4 regions of the Saccharopolyspora sp. 6V genome follow, and region 3 is predicted to be linked to each of the others. Evidence: riboswitches for the same ligand, from Rfam matches in the RefSeq annotation. Region 3 holds a riboswitch; each other region holds the start of a gene.
What was found. Region 3 has a riboswitch for thiamine pyrophosphate ahead of LCD35_RS09235 (thiamine ABC transporter substrate binding subunit). Riboswitches for the same ligand answer to the same signal wherever they lie in the genome.
Positions count from the first base shown of each region.

Region 1: it holds a riboswitch for thiamine pyrophosphate, as region 3 does, so the genes downstream of both, thiO (glycine oxidase ThiO) here and LCD35_RS09235 (thiamine ABC transporter substrate binding subunit) in region 3, are expected to answer to the same signal.
Region 2: it holds a riboswitch for thiamine pyrophosphate, as region 3 does, so the genes downstream of both, thiD (bifunctional hydroxymethylpyrimidine kinase/phosphomethylpyrimidine kinase) here and LCD35_RS09235 (thiamine ABC transporter substrate binding subunit) in region 3, are expected to answer to the same signal.
Region 4: it holds a riboswitch for thiamine pyrophosphate, as region 3 does, so the genes downstream of both, thiC (phosphomethylpyrimidine synthase ThiC) here and LCD35_RS09235 (thiamine ABC transporter substrate binding subunit) in region 3, are expected to answer to the same signal.

Region 1 is NZ_JAIUKB010000115.1:32,016-35,732, forward strand. It holds gene LCD35_RS21705 (S1 family peptidase) at 1-632, shown strand, start outside; gene thiE (thiamine phosphate synthase) at 929-1,603, opposite strand; TPP riboswitch at 1,667-1,772, shown strand; gene thiO (glycine oxidase ThiO) at 1,762-2,877, shown strand; gene thiS (sulfur carrier protein ThiS) at 2,865-3,065, shown strand; gene LCD35_RS21725 (thiazole synthase) at 3,067-3,717, shown strand, end outside.
Region 2 is NZ_JAIUKB010000103.1:1,162-4,878, forward strand. It holds gene LCD35_RS19920 (polysaccharide pyruvyl transferase family protein) at 1-428, shown strand, start outside; gene LCD35_RS19925 (hypothetical protein) at 454-630, opposite strand; gene LCD35_RS19930 (TenA family protein) at 918-1,631, opposite strand; gene thiD (bifunctional hydroxymethylpyrimidine kinase/phosphomethylpyrimidine kinase) at 1,651-2,484, opposite strand; TPP riboswitch at 2,478-2,573, opposite strand; gene LCD35_RS19940 (hypothetical protein) at 2,606-2,878, opposite strand; gene LCD35_RS19945 (hypothetical protein) at 3,148-3,417, shown strand; gene LCD35_RS19950 (hypothetical protein) at 3,492-3,717, shown strand, end outside.
Region 3 is NZ_JAIUKB010000039.1:9,418-13,134, forward strand. It holds gene LCD35_RS09230 (iron ABC transporter permease) at 1-961, opposite strand, end outside; gene LCD35_RS09235 (thiamine ABC transporter substrate binding subunit) at 958-2,004, opposite strand; TPP riboswitch at 2,051-2,161, opposite strand; gene LCD35_RS09240 (4a-hydroxytetrahydrobiopterin dehydratase) at 2,232-2,525, shown strand; gene LCD35_RS09245 (FAD-dependent oxidoreductase) at 2,531-3,499, opposite strand.
Region 4 is NZ_JAIUKB010000115.1:38,413-42,129, forward strand. It holds gene thiD (bifunctional hydroxymethylpyrimidine kinase/phosphomethylpyrimidine kinase) at 1-634, opposite strand, end outside; gene thiC (phosphomethylpyrimidine synthase ThiC) at 734-2,377, opposite strand; TPP riboswitch at 2,371-2,496, opposite strand; partial or broken gene LCD35_RS30810 (Uma2 family endonuclease) at 2,772-3,083, shown strand; gene LCD35_RS21750 (peptide deformylase) at 3,363-3,717, opposite strand, start outside.

The DNA of each region.
Region 1 (3,717 bases), on a different contig from region 3:
CGAACGAGTTCGTGCACGCCACCGGGGTGGGGGCGCAGGCCGTGCGCGTCGTCGAATCCGCGGAGTCCCCGCGCATCCTCGCCGACGTGATCGGCGGCAACGCCTACACGATCGGCGGCAGCGCCCGCTGCTCCGTCGGCTTCTCGGTGGAGGGCGGCTTCGTCAGCGCCGGGCACTGCGGCAGCGAGGGCGACACCACCAGCACGCCGTCCGGCACCTTCGCGGGCTCCTCGTTCCCCGGGGACGACTACTCCTACGTGGAGGTCGCTTCCGGTGAGACCCCGCGCGGCCTGGTGAACGACTACGCGGGCGGCACCGTCGGCGTCGCCGGTTCGACCGAGGCCGCCGAGGGCGCCTCGATCTGCCGGTCCGGCTCCACCAGCGGCTGGCACTGCGGCACCGTCCAGGCCAAGAACCAGACGGTGAACTACGCCGAGGGCACCGTCACCGGGCTGACCCGCACCGACGCGTGCGCCGAGCCCGGCGACTCCGGCGGCTCGTGGCTGGCCGGTGACCAGGCGCAGGGCGTGACCTCCGGTGGTTCGGGCGACTGCACCAGCGGTGGTACGACCTACTTCCAGCCGGTCAACGAGATCCTGGACGCCTACGGCCTGACCCTGATCACGGAGTGATCGGGAGCCCGGTCACCGGGTGATGGCAGCCGGACGGGCTGCGTCTCAGCCCCACGAGACGCAGCCCGTCTTGCTTTTTCGCTGCTTCTGCTGCGTGGGGGTGGGGTGGCGGAACCTCAGCGGCCCCCTCGCTGCGGGATCTTTTTCGCAGGTGGCCTCCGCCACATGCGAAAAAGCTGTCCTCGCGAGGGAACCGCTGAGAACCCGCGGGTGGTCTGGTTGCTCTTGTGGTCGCTGCTCAGCGGCTTCGCCGCTGACAGGAAAGAGTCGCGAACCCGGCCGGGCCGGTTCGGTGGTCAGGTGGGTAGTCCGGCCTTGAGGGATTCGGCGGCGGCGCGCGGGTCCTCGGCCTCGGTGATGGCCCGAACCACCACGATCCGTTCCGCGCCCGCCGCGACCACCTCGGCGAGGTTGTCGTGGCCGACGCCGCCGATCGCGAACCACGGCCTCCCGTGCCCGCGGTGCTCCGCGGCGTGGCGCACCAGCTCGATGCCCGCCGCCTCCCGGCCCGGTTTCGTCGGCGTCGTCCACACCGGGCCGGTGCAGAAGTAGTCCACGCCCGGTTCGGTCGAGGCCGCGTCCGCCTGCACCACGTCGTGCGTGGAACGCCCCAGCACCACCTCGTCGCCGACGATGCGCCGCGCCACGTCCACCGGCAGGTCGTCCTGCCCCAGGTGCAGCACGTCGGCCTCCGCGGCCAGCGCCACGTCCGCGCGGTCGTTCACCGCCAGCAGCGCGCCGTGCCGAACGCAGGCCTCCGCGAGCACCTCCAGCGCCGCCAGCTCCTGCCGCGCCTCCAGCGGCGCCCCGCCGGGCCCCTTGTCCCGCAGCTGGACGACGTCCACGCCGCCGGACAGCGCGGCGTCGGCGAACTCCGCCAGATCGCCCCGCTCCGCGCGCGCGTCGGTGCAGAGGTACAACCGTGCGTCGGCGAGCCGCGTGCGGATGCCGAAACCGTCCAATCCGGGCATGCCCCCAGGGTAGTCCGCGGCCGGGCGGCGGCTGACCTCGCGCGGGCGGATGAGTACGGTGGTGGTGGTTGGCACGGGAGCCCGGGATCCGGGCTGAGAGGGGGCGCAGGCCCCGACCGTCGAACCTGATCCGGGTCATGCCGGCGCAGGGAGCGCAGATGCAGCAGCAGTCGTCCGTCACCGTCGTCGGTGGCGGGGTCATCGGTCTCTCCGTCGCGTGGACGGCCGCGCGCGCGGGCCACCGCGTCGAGGTCGTCGATGCGGGGGAGCGGCGTGCGTCGTGGGTCGCGGGCGGGATGCTCGCCCCGGTCGCCGAGGCCGCGCCGGGGGAAGAGGAACTGCTGGAGCTCGGGTCCGAGTCGCTGCGCCGCTGGCCGTCGTTCGCCGCCGAGCTGGCCCGCGGGTCCGGGCTGCCGTCCGGGCTGCGCCGGGAGGGCACGCTGGTGGTCGGCGTGGACGGTGCCGACCGCGCCGAGCTGGACATGCTCGCCGACCACCTCGCCTCGCTGGGGCGCACCGTCACCCGGCTCGGCGGCCGGGAGGTGCGCCGCCTCGAACCCTCGCTGGGGCCCGCGGTGCGGCGCGGCCTGGAGGTGCCCGGCGATCTGGCGGTGGACAACCGGCTGGCGCTGGCCGCGCTGCGGGCCGCGGCGGAGGCGGCGGGCGTCCGGTTCCGCGCCGGGGCGGCGCGGCGGGTGCGGCCGGGCGAGGTGGAGCTCGCCGAACGGACCCTGCGCTGCGACGTCGCGGTGATCGCCGCCGGTGCCCGCTCCGGCGAGCTGCACCCGGCGCTCACCGGCCGGATCCGCCCGGTCAAGGGCGAGGTGCTGCGGCTGCGGGCGCGCCCCACCGCGCTGCCCCCGCCCGCGCGCACCGTGCGCGGCCCGGTGCGCGGCAGGCAGGTCTACCTGGTCCCGCGCGACGACGGCGGGCTCGTCGTCGGCGCCACCCAGCACGACGCCGGGTTCGACGAGACCGTCACCGCCGGCGGCGTCCGCGACCTGCTGGCCGACGCGGAACGAGTGCTGCCGGGCATCGCCGAGTACGAGCTGCTCGAAGCCGTCGCCGGGCTGCGGCCCGGCACGCACGACAACCTGCCGGTGATCGGCGAACTGGAGCCGGGGGTGCTGGCCGCGACCGGCCACCACCGCAACGGGTTCCTGCTCGCGCCGATCACCGCGGACGCGGTGCTGGCGGAGCTGTCGGGCCGCGAACCACCGGTCGCCGGACCGGTTCCCGCAGGCGACGGAGGAGGTCGACCGTGCAAGTGGTGATCAACGGGGCGGAACGTCCCGTGCAGGTGGATGCGACGCTGGCGGCGGTGCTCGCCGAGTTCGGCGTGCCCGAGCGCGGTGTGGCCGTCGCCGTGGACGGGACCGTGGTGCCCAGGGCGAACTGGCAGGCGACGGAACTCCGCGACGGGGCGGCCGTCGAAGTGCTCACCGCGGTGCAGGGGGGCTGACGTGGACGACGCGCTGGTGATCGCGGGCCGGGAGTTCGGCTCCCGGCTGATCACGGGGACCGGGGGAGCGGCGAACCTGTCGGTGCTGGAGCGGGCGCTGCTGGCCTCCGGCACCGAGCTGACCACGGTGGCGATGCGCCGCGCCGACGCCGGGGGCCGCACCGGCGTGCTGGACCTGCTGCACCGGCTCGGCATCGAGGCGCTGCCGAACACCGCGGGCTGCCGCACGGCGGCGGAGGCGGTGCTCACCGCGCAGCTCGCCAGGGAAGCGCTGGGGACGAACTGGGTGAAGCTGGAGGTGGTGGCCGACGAGGACACGCTGCTGCCGGACCCGGTGGAGCTGCTGGACGCGGCCGAGCAGCTCGTCGACCAGGGCTTCGTGGTGCTGGCCTACACCAACGACGACCCGGTGCTGGCGACGCGGCTGGAGGACGTGGGCTGCGCGGCGGTGATGCCGCTGGGCTCGCCGATCGGCACCGGGCTGGGCATCCGGAACCCGCACAACATCGAGATGATCGTGTCCCGGGCGTCGGTGCCGGTCGTGCTCGACGCGGGCATCGGCACCGCCTCCGACGCGGCGCTGGCGATGGAGCTGGGCTGCGACGCGGTGCTGCTGGCCAGCGCCGTCACCCGGGCCCAGGACCCGGAGCGG
Region 2 (3,717 bases), on a different contig from region 3:
TCCTGCTCGACACGCTGCGCGCCTGGGACGTGCGGCCCGAGCAGGTCGGCGTCATCGAAGGCATCCCGCGGGTGGACCGCGAGGTGTTCGCCCTCGTCGAGCACGACCTGCCCGGCGCCCGCTTCTACCCGTTCTCCGAGATCATGGACCACGGGCTGCCCGCCGCCGCCGGCCAGCGCTGGCTGTCGACCCGGTTCCACATGCACCTGATGGCCGCGGCCGCCGGGGCGCACGGCGTCGCCGTGTCGATCAACTCCGGGTACTACACGAACAAGCACCGGTCGCTGATCCAGCGCGGCTCCGGCTGGGGCCTCAGCGAGGGCCTCCAGGTGCCGCCGCAGCCGCGGGAAGGCGGCTACGAGCGGTCGACGCTGGACGCGCTGCAGGAGGCCAAGTCGAAGCTCGCCTGGTCCATCTACGGGGACTGAGCCGCCGGGCCGGGCGGCGGCGCGCTCAGGCCGCCGCCTGCCCGGTCTCGCAGGTGCCCTCGGCTCGGGGCCGCAGCACGTGGATGTCCGCGGACGATTTTTCAGGCTCCGTTTCCGCCTGGGCGGACTCGGCGTCCGCCCGGCGGTCGGCGATGTAGAAGGGGGCTGCGGCCAGCACCGGCACCAGCATCCCCGCCAGCATGATCAGAATTGAAGTCCCCGTACTCAAGGCCACCGAACCCCGCGCGGTGGGAGGCGGACCTCCCACGACCGAACACGCCGAACGAACGTGTCGTGAGCCTCATCGTCGTGGCTGAGGGTGTTCGTTAACACCGCTCGAAAGTGCTCCTGATCACGCTTCCCGCGAGCGCCCGCACCGCGGCTGACCACCCGCGTCACCGCCCCCGCCGCGCCGCAGGGCACGTCGCGGAGGGTGATCGGGTCCGGGTATTCGCCGCAGCGCGGAAACCGTGCCGCCGCAACGACTTCTCACGCCGGGAGCCACTGCGCCGTCGGCCACCGCTCCAGGCGCCACGCGCCGTCCCAGAACATCCACTCGTACTCGGTGGCACGCGCGAACGCGGCCAGCATCCGCTCCCGCACCGGCTCGTCGGCGGCCGCGGCCGCCCGGTCGGTGAGCTCGCGGGCCGCCAGCACCGCTTCGGCGAACTCCTCGTCGGCGTAGGTCTCGATCCACCGCCGGTACGGGTGCGCCGACACGTCGCCGACGGCGGCGAGGATCTCACTGCCCACGTGCTGGTACACCCAGAAGCACGGCAGCACCGCCGCCAGCAGCACCGGGTAGGGGTCGACCAGCGCGCTCGCCCGCAGGAACGAGGTGTAGGCGGTGCACGACGGCGAGGTCGCCACCCCCGCCAGGTCGTCCGCGGAGAGCCCGAACTCCTCGACGTAGCCCGCGTGCAACCGGCGCTCCTCCACCAGCGCGCCCCGCGCGGCCCCCGCGAGGAACGCCGCGTCCGCCGGATCCTCGGACCGGGTCGCGGCCGCCGACAGCGCCTGCGCGAACGCGATCAGGTAGCGGGCGTCCTGCACGAAATAGAACGCGAACCGCTCCCGGTCGAGGGTGCCGTCGGTGAGCGCCGCGTTGAACGGGTGCGCCACCACGGCCCGCTGCAGCTCGGCGGTGCGTTCCCAGGCGCGGGCGCAGAAACCGCCCGCGGGCGGATCGGGCAACCTGCTCATGACCTTCGTCCTTCCGATCTCACCACCAGCGGTGGAAGTGGTGCACGGGCCCGTGCCCGCGGCCCACGTCGAGGCGCTCCGCGGCCCGCAGCGCCCCGGTCAGGTAGTCCTTGCCGTCCCGCACGGCGGTCGCCCAGTCGGGCCTGCGGGGACGCAGCGCCGCGATCGCCGCGGACAGCGTGCAGCCGGTGCCGTGGTCGTTCGCGGTGTCGATCCGCTCGCTGCGCAGCCACCGCACCTCGCCGTCGCCGCGGAACAGGTCGGCGCTGGCGGGTTCCGCGCGCAGGTGCCCGCCCTTGAGCAGCACCTGCTTCGCGCCCAGGTCGGCGAGCCGCTGCGCCTGCGCGGCCATCTCGGCCAAGCCGGTGATCTCCGGCTCGCCCAGCAGGTCCGCCGCTTCCGGCAGGTTCGGGGTGATCAGGTCGACGCGCGGCAGCAGCTCGTCGCGCAGCACCGCGACCGCTTCGTCGGCGAGCAGCCGGTGGCCGCTCTTCGCGACCATCACCGGGTCCAGCACCACGTGCGGCGGGGCGTAGCGGTCCAGCACGGCGACGACCGCGCGGATCACCTCGGCGTTCGCCAGCATCCCGATCTTCACCGCGTCCACCCGGACGTCGTCGAGCAGCGTCGTGAGCTGGGCGGTGACGAACTCCGGCGGTACCTCGCGGACCTCGGCGACACCGGTGGTGGTCTGCGCGACCAGCGCGGTCACCGCGGACATGCCGTAGGCGCCGTTCGCGGAGAAGGCCTTCAGGTCCGCTTGGATGCCGGCTCCGCCGCTGGGATCGGTCCCCGCGATCGAGAGCACGTTCGGGACCCGGTCGGATCCGGGCAGGGCAGCACGAGTGGTCACGTCGGTGACGTCCCTCCGCTAGCACGAACTAGGTCAGGTTCGACGGGTCTGCTCTCAGCCCGGCCGTCCGGGCACCCCGCGTCACTGGCCCCAACCTAGCAACGGGCGTCAAGCTGCGGACTCACTCGACGAGGCCGATGATCGCGCCCGCGGTGAACCGCTCCCCCGCCCTGCCCTGCCGCCACAGCGTTCCGCTCGCCGGGGCGCGCACCGTGCGCGGGGCGCCGTCGGTCACCACCTCGGTCACCGGGGCTCCGCTGCGCACCCGGGCGCCGTCGGGGACCAGCCAGCGGGCGAGGGAACCGGGCTCCCGCGGATCGTCGTGCGGACGCGGGAAGTGCAGGTCCGTCACGGGGTGCGCCTCCGGGTTCCGCTCGCTCGACGCGCCCAGCATGGGCGGTGATCCTTCTCACCACAAGCGGGTTCCGCGCCCGGCGCCCTGGTTCGGGCGGCCCAGCACCGGGTCAGCGGCGAGTCGAGACCGCTCCGCCGAACAGCCGCTCTCACACGATCGGAGCAGCGCAGCCGCCGGTCGCCCCCGCCACGCGAATGCAACGTGCGCGCTGATCGTTCCGTCTAGAGTTCGAGATCCGGCCAGTGGACCGAAGCCGGACGAACTGCGCGCCCGCGGGTCGTCCTGACAGGTATGGGGGTGGGACGGCAATGTTCCCCGATCAAGAGCACGTGTGGTGGATCGTCGGAGCGGGCAAGCGGGTCCGGCACGCGATCACGGTGCGCCCGGGCGCCAGACCGGCCGGTGATCCGGTGCAGACCCTGTGCGATGCGACGATCAAGCTCCCGCACGAGACGTGGCCCGCCACCAAGGAACCGTCGAGCCGCCGCATCACGGAGCGTTGCGCGGAGTGCGAGCAGGCGGTCGACGAACAGCTCGCGCGTGACGGCGATCTCGTGGTCACCACCTGGGACGCCTAGGGCGAGGGAAGTCACACCGCTCAGGGCTGATCGCCTAGTGAGGCGACCCTGCGTGGCGGATTAAAGTTGACGCAATGGACACCACTGCCGACGCCCCCCAGACCGCCCGTTCCCGCCGCTCCGCCCGGCCGGATCCGGCGGAGGTATGGGCTCCGCTGGCCGGTCTCGCCGACGCCGCAGCGCAGGGCGGGACGTCCGGAGCCGTCGCCATCACCCGCGGGTTCGACCGCAACAGCAGGCTGCGCGCCAAGGCGCTGCGCGACCTGCTGGAGGAGCGCGGGGTGGCGGCCATCGAGATCA
Region 3 (3,717 bases):
CGGTGACCTCCAGGGTCCCGGGCTGCCCGGTGCCCAGCAGCGCGCGGTAGCCCGCGAGCCCCCACCCGTCCCTGGTGGACACCGACCGCGCCAGCAGGGAGACGATCGGCGCGAGCAGCCCGCACAGCACCGCACCGGCGAGCCCGACGATCCACCACTCGGCGCCTTGCGGCGGCCGGGCGGTGGTCGCGGGCGCGCGCAGCCGCAGCGCGGTCTCCCGACGGCGGCGCGCGATGGTGGCCACGAGCAGGGCGGCGACGACGGCGACCAGCTGCAGCAGGGACAGCGCCGCGGCGCCGGGCAGGTCCAGCAGCTGCACGGTGCGCAGGTAGATCTCCGTCTCCAGGGTGCGCAGCCGACCGCCGCCGAGCACCAGCACCACCCCGAAGCTGGTGGCGCTGAACAGGAACACGACGGCCGCCGCCGATCCGAGCGCGGGCAGCAGCGCGGGCAGCGTCACCGAGGTGAAGGTGCGCAGCCGCCCGGCTCCCAGCGATCGGGCGGCGTCCTCCATCCGCCGGTCCAGGTGCCCCCACAACCCGCTGACGGTGCGCGCGACGACGGCGACGTTGAAGAACGCGTTGGCCAGCACGATCGGCAGCACTCCCCCGTCGGCGCCGAACAACGCGCGGAAGGCCATGCCCACGACGATCGTCGGCAGCACGAACGGCACGGTCACCGCGACCCGCAGCAGCCCTGTGCCGGGCAGGACGAGCCTGGCGAGCACGTAGGCGAGCGGCAGCCCGCAGAGCAGCGCGACCGCGGTGGACGCGGCGGCCTGCCCGAGGGTGAAGCCGACGAGCCGCCAAGTGGCCGGCTCGGCGAGCACCGCTCCGACGTCGCCGCGCACGCCCAGCCCGATGATCGCCGCGACGGGCCAGGCGAAGAAGACCCCGAGGAAGCCGAGGACGACCGCCGCGGCCAGCGCCACCGGAACCCGGCGGCGGAGTTCGCCGGTCATCCCCGGACCAGCGTCCGCCACTGCTCGACCCACCGGTCCCGGTTGTTCTCCACCTCGTCGGCGGGCAGTTCCGCGGGCCGCGACGGCAGCGGCGCGCTGGCCGCCCAGCCTTCGGGCAGCGGCACCCCGTCGACCGCGGGGTACACGTACATCTGGTCGGCGACCTGACCTTGGAACTCGGGCGAGAGCAGGAAGTCCACCACTTCCCGCGCCGCCTGCGGGTCCTTCGCGCCGGTGAGCACGCCCGCGTACTCGACCTGCCGGTAGCAGGTGTCGAGCAGGGCCTTGGTGCGCGGCGCACCGTTCTCGTCGACCTCGGCGGCGGGCGAGGACGCGTAGGACAGCACGATCGGTCGCGGCCCCTGGCCGGTGGAACCGGAGAAGTCCTGGTTGTAGGCCTCTTCCCAGCCGGAGGACAGCCGCACGCCGTTGGCGTCGAGGGCGCGCCAGTAGTCCTGCCAACCGGGCTCGCCGAAGGCGTCGATGGTGCCGAGCAGGAACGCCAATCCAGGGGAGGACGTCGTCGGGTCCGGCATCGAGGTCAGGTCCCGGTAGCGGGGATCGGTGAGGTCGCGCAGCGTCGTCGGCTCCGGCAGCCGGTGCGCGGCGAACCAGGCGGTGTCGATGTTGAGGCACACGTCGGCGACGTCGACGGCGGTGAGCCGGTTCTGCTGGTCCTGGGCGTAGCGCTGCGGTCCGCGGTCGGCGGCGGCGGGCCGGTACGGGGCGAACACGTCGGCGCGCAGCGCGCGGGAGGCGAAGGTGGAGTCCACGCCGTAGGCGACGTCGCCGAGCGGTGCCGCCTTGGACAGCGCCAACTTGTTGGTCAGCTCTCCGGCGTCACCGCTGTTGCGGATCTCCAGGTGGATGCCGCTGCGCTTCTCGAAGTCGGCGAGCAGCGCCGGGTCGGCGACGAACGAGTCGTGCGCGACGAGGGTGACGGTGCGCGCCGCGGTGTCATCGCCGGAGCTCCCGATGAGCGAACATCCGGTGGTGAGCGCGGCGGCGGCGAGTGCCGCGGCCCAGCGCAGTAAGGGGTTCAACGGTCCTCCCGAGTAGCACACCGGTCTCGGCCACGCGTGCGAACTCGAGCTGATCGCGACACCTCCCTGCGCCGGCATGATCCGGTTCAGGTGCGGACGGTCGAGGGGATGCGCCCCTCCTCTCAGCCCAGCGCGCTGGACTCCCGTGGCGACCGGCAGTCTACGTGCCGCCACCGAGCCGGGGGTCGACGGTCGCGTTCCGGCCGTCCGACGACCACCATGTGGGCATGACCGAACTGCTGAACGACACCCAGGTCGCCGAATCGCTGTCCCGGCTACCGGAGTGGGCCCAGGACGGCACCACGATCGTGCGGAGCGTGGAGTTCGCGAGCTTCCCGCAGGCCATCCAGGCGGTGAACCGGGTCGCGGAGATCGCGGAGAGCGAGAACCACCACCCGGATCTGGACATCCGCTGGCGCACCGTCGTGTTCGCCCTCTCGACGCATTCGGCGGGTGGCCTCACCGCGAAGGACTTCACGCTGGCGGAGGAGATCGACGGGGTGGTCGACGCGTTGACGTGAGCCGGTCAGCGCACCGGTCGGCCGAGGACGAGCCCGGCGGCTTCGGCGGCGCAGCCCCAGGACAGCGACACCCCGCAGCCGGAGTGCCCGTAGTCGTGCACGACGGTGGCGCCGCCGAACCGTTCGGTTTCGAGCCGCACGGCGTCGCGCCCGGGGCGCAGTCCGACGGTCTCGCCGAGGACTTCGGCGCCGGCGAGCAGCGGTTCGACCTGCGCGCAGCGGCGCAGCACGGCGGCGCTGTCGTCGCGGTCGTGTGCGCGGGACCAGTCGTGCTCGCCCGCGACGCCGCCGAGCACGACTTGGTCGCCGTGCGGGACGTACGAGGTGAACTCGGGTCCGGCGCCGACTTCGACGAAGTACTCGCTGATGCCGGGGTTGCGGACGAGGACGTGCTGCCCCCGCACGGGCCGCACGCCGGGGTCGCCGACGAGCTCGTGCGCGCCGACCCCGGTGCAGTTGACGATGCGGTCCGCTTCGGCCGCGGCGTCGGCCAGCGAGGACACCGGGCTGATCAGCAGTTCGCCGCCGGCGGCGAGCAGTCTCCCGGTGAGGTGTTCGAGGTAGCGCGGCATGTCGATCAGCGGGAGCGTCGCCCGGTAGCCGCTGCGGAACCCGGCGGGCAGCTCGTCCGGGGTGCAGCGGCGCAGGTCGGGCAGCAGCAGCGCTTCGGGCGGCAGCTGGTCGCCGAGGTCGACGCGGGCGGCCATCCGCCCGGTGGCGAGGTGCACTCCGCTGGTGTCGTCGGCGGCCAGTTCGACCAGCGCGCGGTAGGTGTCGGCGACCCACCGGCGCACCCGGTCGGCGGGTTGCAGCAGCGCCGGCCCCCAGATCGCGCCGGCGACGGCGGAGGTGGTGTCGGCGGGTGGCTCGTCGGTGCGCACGCGCACCGGCACGCCGGATTCGGCGAGGATCACGGCGGTGCTGAGCCCGATCACCCCGGCTCCGATGACCAGGACGGTCCCGTTGGCGGCCATTTCGGCACGCTAGCAGCGTTGCCCGCCGCGCACGGCCTGCTCGGGGCGGGTTTCGCGGCCGCTCGGCGCGGTCCTAGTCCTCGACGATGGTGATCGTGCCGGTGCCGCCGCAGTTGCTGCACCCCTTGCCGTTGCAGTCTCCGCAGATCAAGGTGATGTGCTGCATGCGCACAACGTAAATCGCCTGGTCATGGCGTGCGACTCAGCTGTGCCGGGGT
Region 4 (3,717 bases), on a different contig from region 3:
TGCCGTCGAACAGCAGGTCCACGCACTCCGGGTCGTCCAGCAGGTGCCCGCTCTTGATCAGCACCCAGTCCGGTCCGAAGTCGTGCACGGCCTTCGCCGCGTCCAGCAGGTCGTCCCGGCTGCGCGCGTCGATGCCGGTGAGCAGCCGCACCTCGTCCAGGTTCGGCGTCACCAGCGTCGCCCGCGGGAAGGCCTCGTCGCGCAGCGCGTCCAGCGCGTCCGGGCGCAGCAGCGGTTCTCCGCTGCGGGAAGCGGCGACCGGGTCCACGACGAACGGGGTGCGCCGGCCGCGGCCGATGCCGTGCTCGTCGCAGGCGGCGAGCACCGCTTCGATGGTCGCGGCCGAGGACAGCACCCCGGTCTTCGCCGCGTCCACCCCGATGTCGGTGGCGACGGCGCCGATCTGCGCGGCGACCGTCTCCGGCGGGATCTCCACCAGCCCGGTGACGCCGACGGTGTTCTGCACGGTCACCGCGGTCACGGCCGTCATGCCGTGCACCCCGCAGGAGAAGAACGCCCGCAGGTCGGCGTGCATCCCCGCGCTGCCGCCCGAGTCCGACCCGGCGATGGTCAGCGCCGTCGGCGGGGCCGTGTCGTGCGCGGGTCGTCGCAGGTGGCCGGGTGTCTCGTGCATCCGGCCCATGCTACGACCCCGTCCCGCCGTCGATCCGGCCCGTGCGGAACCTGCCGATGCGAAACACCGGAGCGCCGCCCACCGCGTCCGTCATCCCGATCAGCTCACGATGGGGAGGTAGACCTCGCCGCCGGAACCGGTGAACTCCTCGGACTTCTCCCGCATGCCTTCCTCGATCGCCTCGACGCTGGTGAGGCCGTGCTCCTTGGCGTAGTCGCGGACGTCCTGGGTGATCTTCATGGAGCAGAACTTCGGCCCGCACATCGAGCAGAAGTGCGCGGTCTTCGCGGGTTCTGCGGGCAGCGTCTGGTCGTGGTACGCCTTCGCGGTGTCCGGGTCGAGCGCCAGGTTGAACTGGTCGGTCCAGCGGAACTCGAAGCGGGCCCGGGACAGCGCGTCGTCCCACTCCTGCGCCCGCGGGTGCCCCTTGGCGAGGTCACCGGCGTGCGCGGCGATCTTGTAGGTGATCACGCCGGTCTTCACGTCGTCCCGGTCCGGCAGCCCGAGGTGCTCCTTGGGCGTGACGTAGCAGAGCATCGCGGTCCCGGCCTGCGCGATCATCGCCGCGCCGATGCCGGAGGTGATGTGGTCGTAGGCGGGCGCGATGTCCGTGGTGAGCGGGCCGAGGGTGTAGAACGGCGCCTCGTCGCACAGCTCCTCTTCGAGCCGCACGTTCTCCGCGATCTTGTGCATCGGCACGTGCCCGGGGCCTTCGATCATCACCTGCACGTCGTGCGCCCGGGCGATCCCGGTGAGCTCGCCGAGGGTCTCCAGCTCGGCGAACTGGGCGCGGTCGTTGGCGTCGGCGATGGAGCCGGGCCGCAGCCCGTCGCCGAGCGAGAAGGTGACGTCGTACTCGCGGAGGATCTCGCACAGCTCGGAGAAGTGCTCGTACAGGAAGCTCTCCCGGTGGTGCGCCAGGCACCAGGCGGCCATGATCGAACCGCCGCGGGAGACGATCCCGGTGACGCGCTGCGCGGTCAGCGGCACGTACCGCAGCAGCACCCCGGCGTGCACGGTCATGTAGTCCACGCCCTGCTCGCACTGCTCGACCACGGTGTCCCGGTAGATCTCCCAGGTGAGCTTCGCCGGGTCGCCGTTCACCTTCTCCAGCGCCTGGTAGATCGGCACCGTGCCGACCGGCACCGGCGAGTTGCGCAGGATGCGCTCGCGGGTCTCGTGGATCCGCTTGCCGGTGGACAGGTCCATGATCGTGTCGGCGCCCCAGCGAGTGGCCCACACCATCTTCTCGACCTCTTCGGGCACCGAGGAGGTCACCGCGGAGTTCCCGATGTTCGCGTTCACCTTCACCAGGAACTTCTTCCCGATGATCATCGGTTCGCTCTCGGGGTGGCGGTGGCTGGCGGGCAGCACCGCGCGGCCGCGGGCGATCTCGTCGCGGACGAACTCGGCGGGCAGGTCCTCGCGGGCGGCGACGAACTCCATCTCGCGGGTGATCACCCCGGCCTTGGCGGCGGCCAGCTGGGTGGGGTGCTCGCGGTGCCAGCCGTCGCGGGTGCGGGGCAGGCCCGCGTGCACGTCGATGGTGGCGGCGTCGTCGGTGTAGGGCCCGGAGGTGTCGTAGACGTCGAGGTGCTCGCCGTTGCTGAGCTCGATGCGGCGGGCGGGCACCCGCAGGTCGCCGACCTCGCGGTGCACCTTGCGGGACCCGCTGATCGGTCCGGTGGTCACACCAGGGGAATCGGAGTCCACAGAGGACGGTTCAGGACGCACGTCGGCCACGGCCGTTCACTCCCTACGCCGGCATTATCCGGTCAGGTTCGGGCGGTCGGCGGCCCCGGATCGGATGATCCAGCCGCCCTCTCAGCCCGCTTCCGGTGCGAGCTCCCGCGATCAGTTGTCGGCGCCGAGGCTAGCCCCGTGATGCCGCCCTGCCAAGTCCCGGTTCGTGCCGGTGACGGCGAAGCTGATCGACACTAGGCTGTCTAGCAGGGAAAACGAAACCTTGTCAGACCGGGAGGATGCGGTGCGTGACAACACCGGCACAGGAGGTGACCGCGCTGCGAGTGCTGCCCCGGTGCTCCAGGAATCGTCCTGGGAGACGTTCGTCGAGGTCTGGAACGGCCTCGATCTTCCCGAAGGTTGGCGCACGGAGATCATCGAAGAGAGGATCGTGATGTCCCCGCCGCCGGACCAGAACCACGACCTCATCGGCAGCCGCGTGAACAAGGCGTTGGTGCGGGCGTTGCCCGACGATTGGGAGGTCCTGCAGACCCAGGGCATCGCCATGCCGTCGAGCTCGCGGATCGTGGTGCCCGATCTCCTCGTCGTGCTCCGCGAGCGGATGACTCCAGCGGTCGTGCTCCCGGGGGAGGACGCGCTGCTCTCGGTCGAGATCACCTCGAAGAGCAATGCCGACACCGACCGGACGACCAAGCTCCGTGCGTACGCCCAGGCCGGCATCCCGTTCTACTTGCTCATCGACCGCTTCGCGCCGCGTTGGCCCACGATCACCCTGTTCTCCGAGCCGGACGGCGAGAGGCCTACCGCGAATCGCACTCGGTCCCGTTCGGCAAACCGCTCGACCTGCCCGCCCCGTTCACCGTCACCCTGGAAACCGAGGCCTTCCCCCGCTGACCGGCCCCACCCGACCCGACCTCGCGCGACGGGTTCGCGACTCTTTCCTGTCAGCGGCGAAGCCGCTGAGCTGACGACCACCCGATCAACAGGACCACCCGCCACCCACCCCCTGCGGAACGGGAGGAGCTCAATCCTCCTCAGCGAACGGATCGCCTTCGACCGCCGGGTCCCAGGAGAGGCCGGGGACTCCCCAGCCGTTGCGCTTGACGGCCTTCTTCGCGGCCCGCGCGTTCCGCCCGACGAGCCGGGTCAGGTAGAGGTGCCCGTCCAGGTGGTCGGTCTCGTGCTGCAGGCAGCGGGCGAAGAACCCGGTGCCCTCCACCTCGACCGGCGCGCCGTCCACGTCGAAGCCGGTGACCTTCGCCCAGCTCGCCCGGCCGGTGGGGAACGCTTCGCCGGGGACGGACAGGCAGCCCTCCCAGTCGTCCTCGGGGTCGGGCATGGTCTGCGGGATCTCGCTGGTCTCCAGCACCGGGTTGACC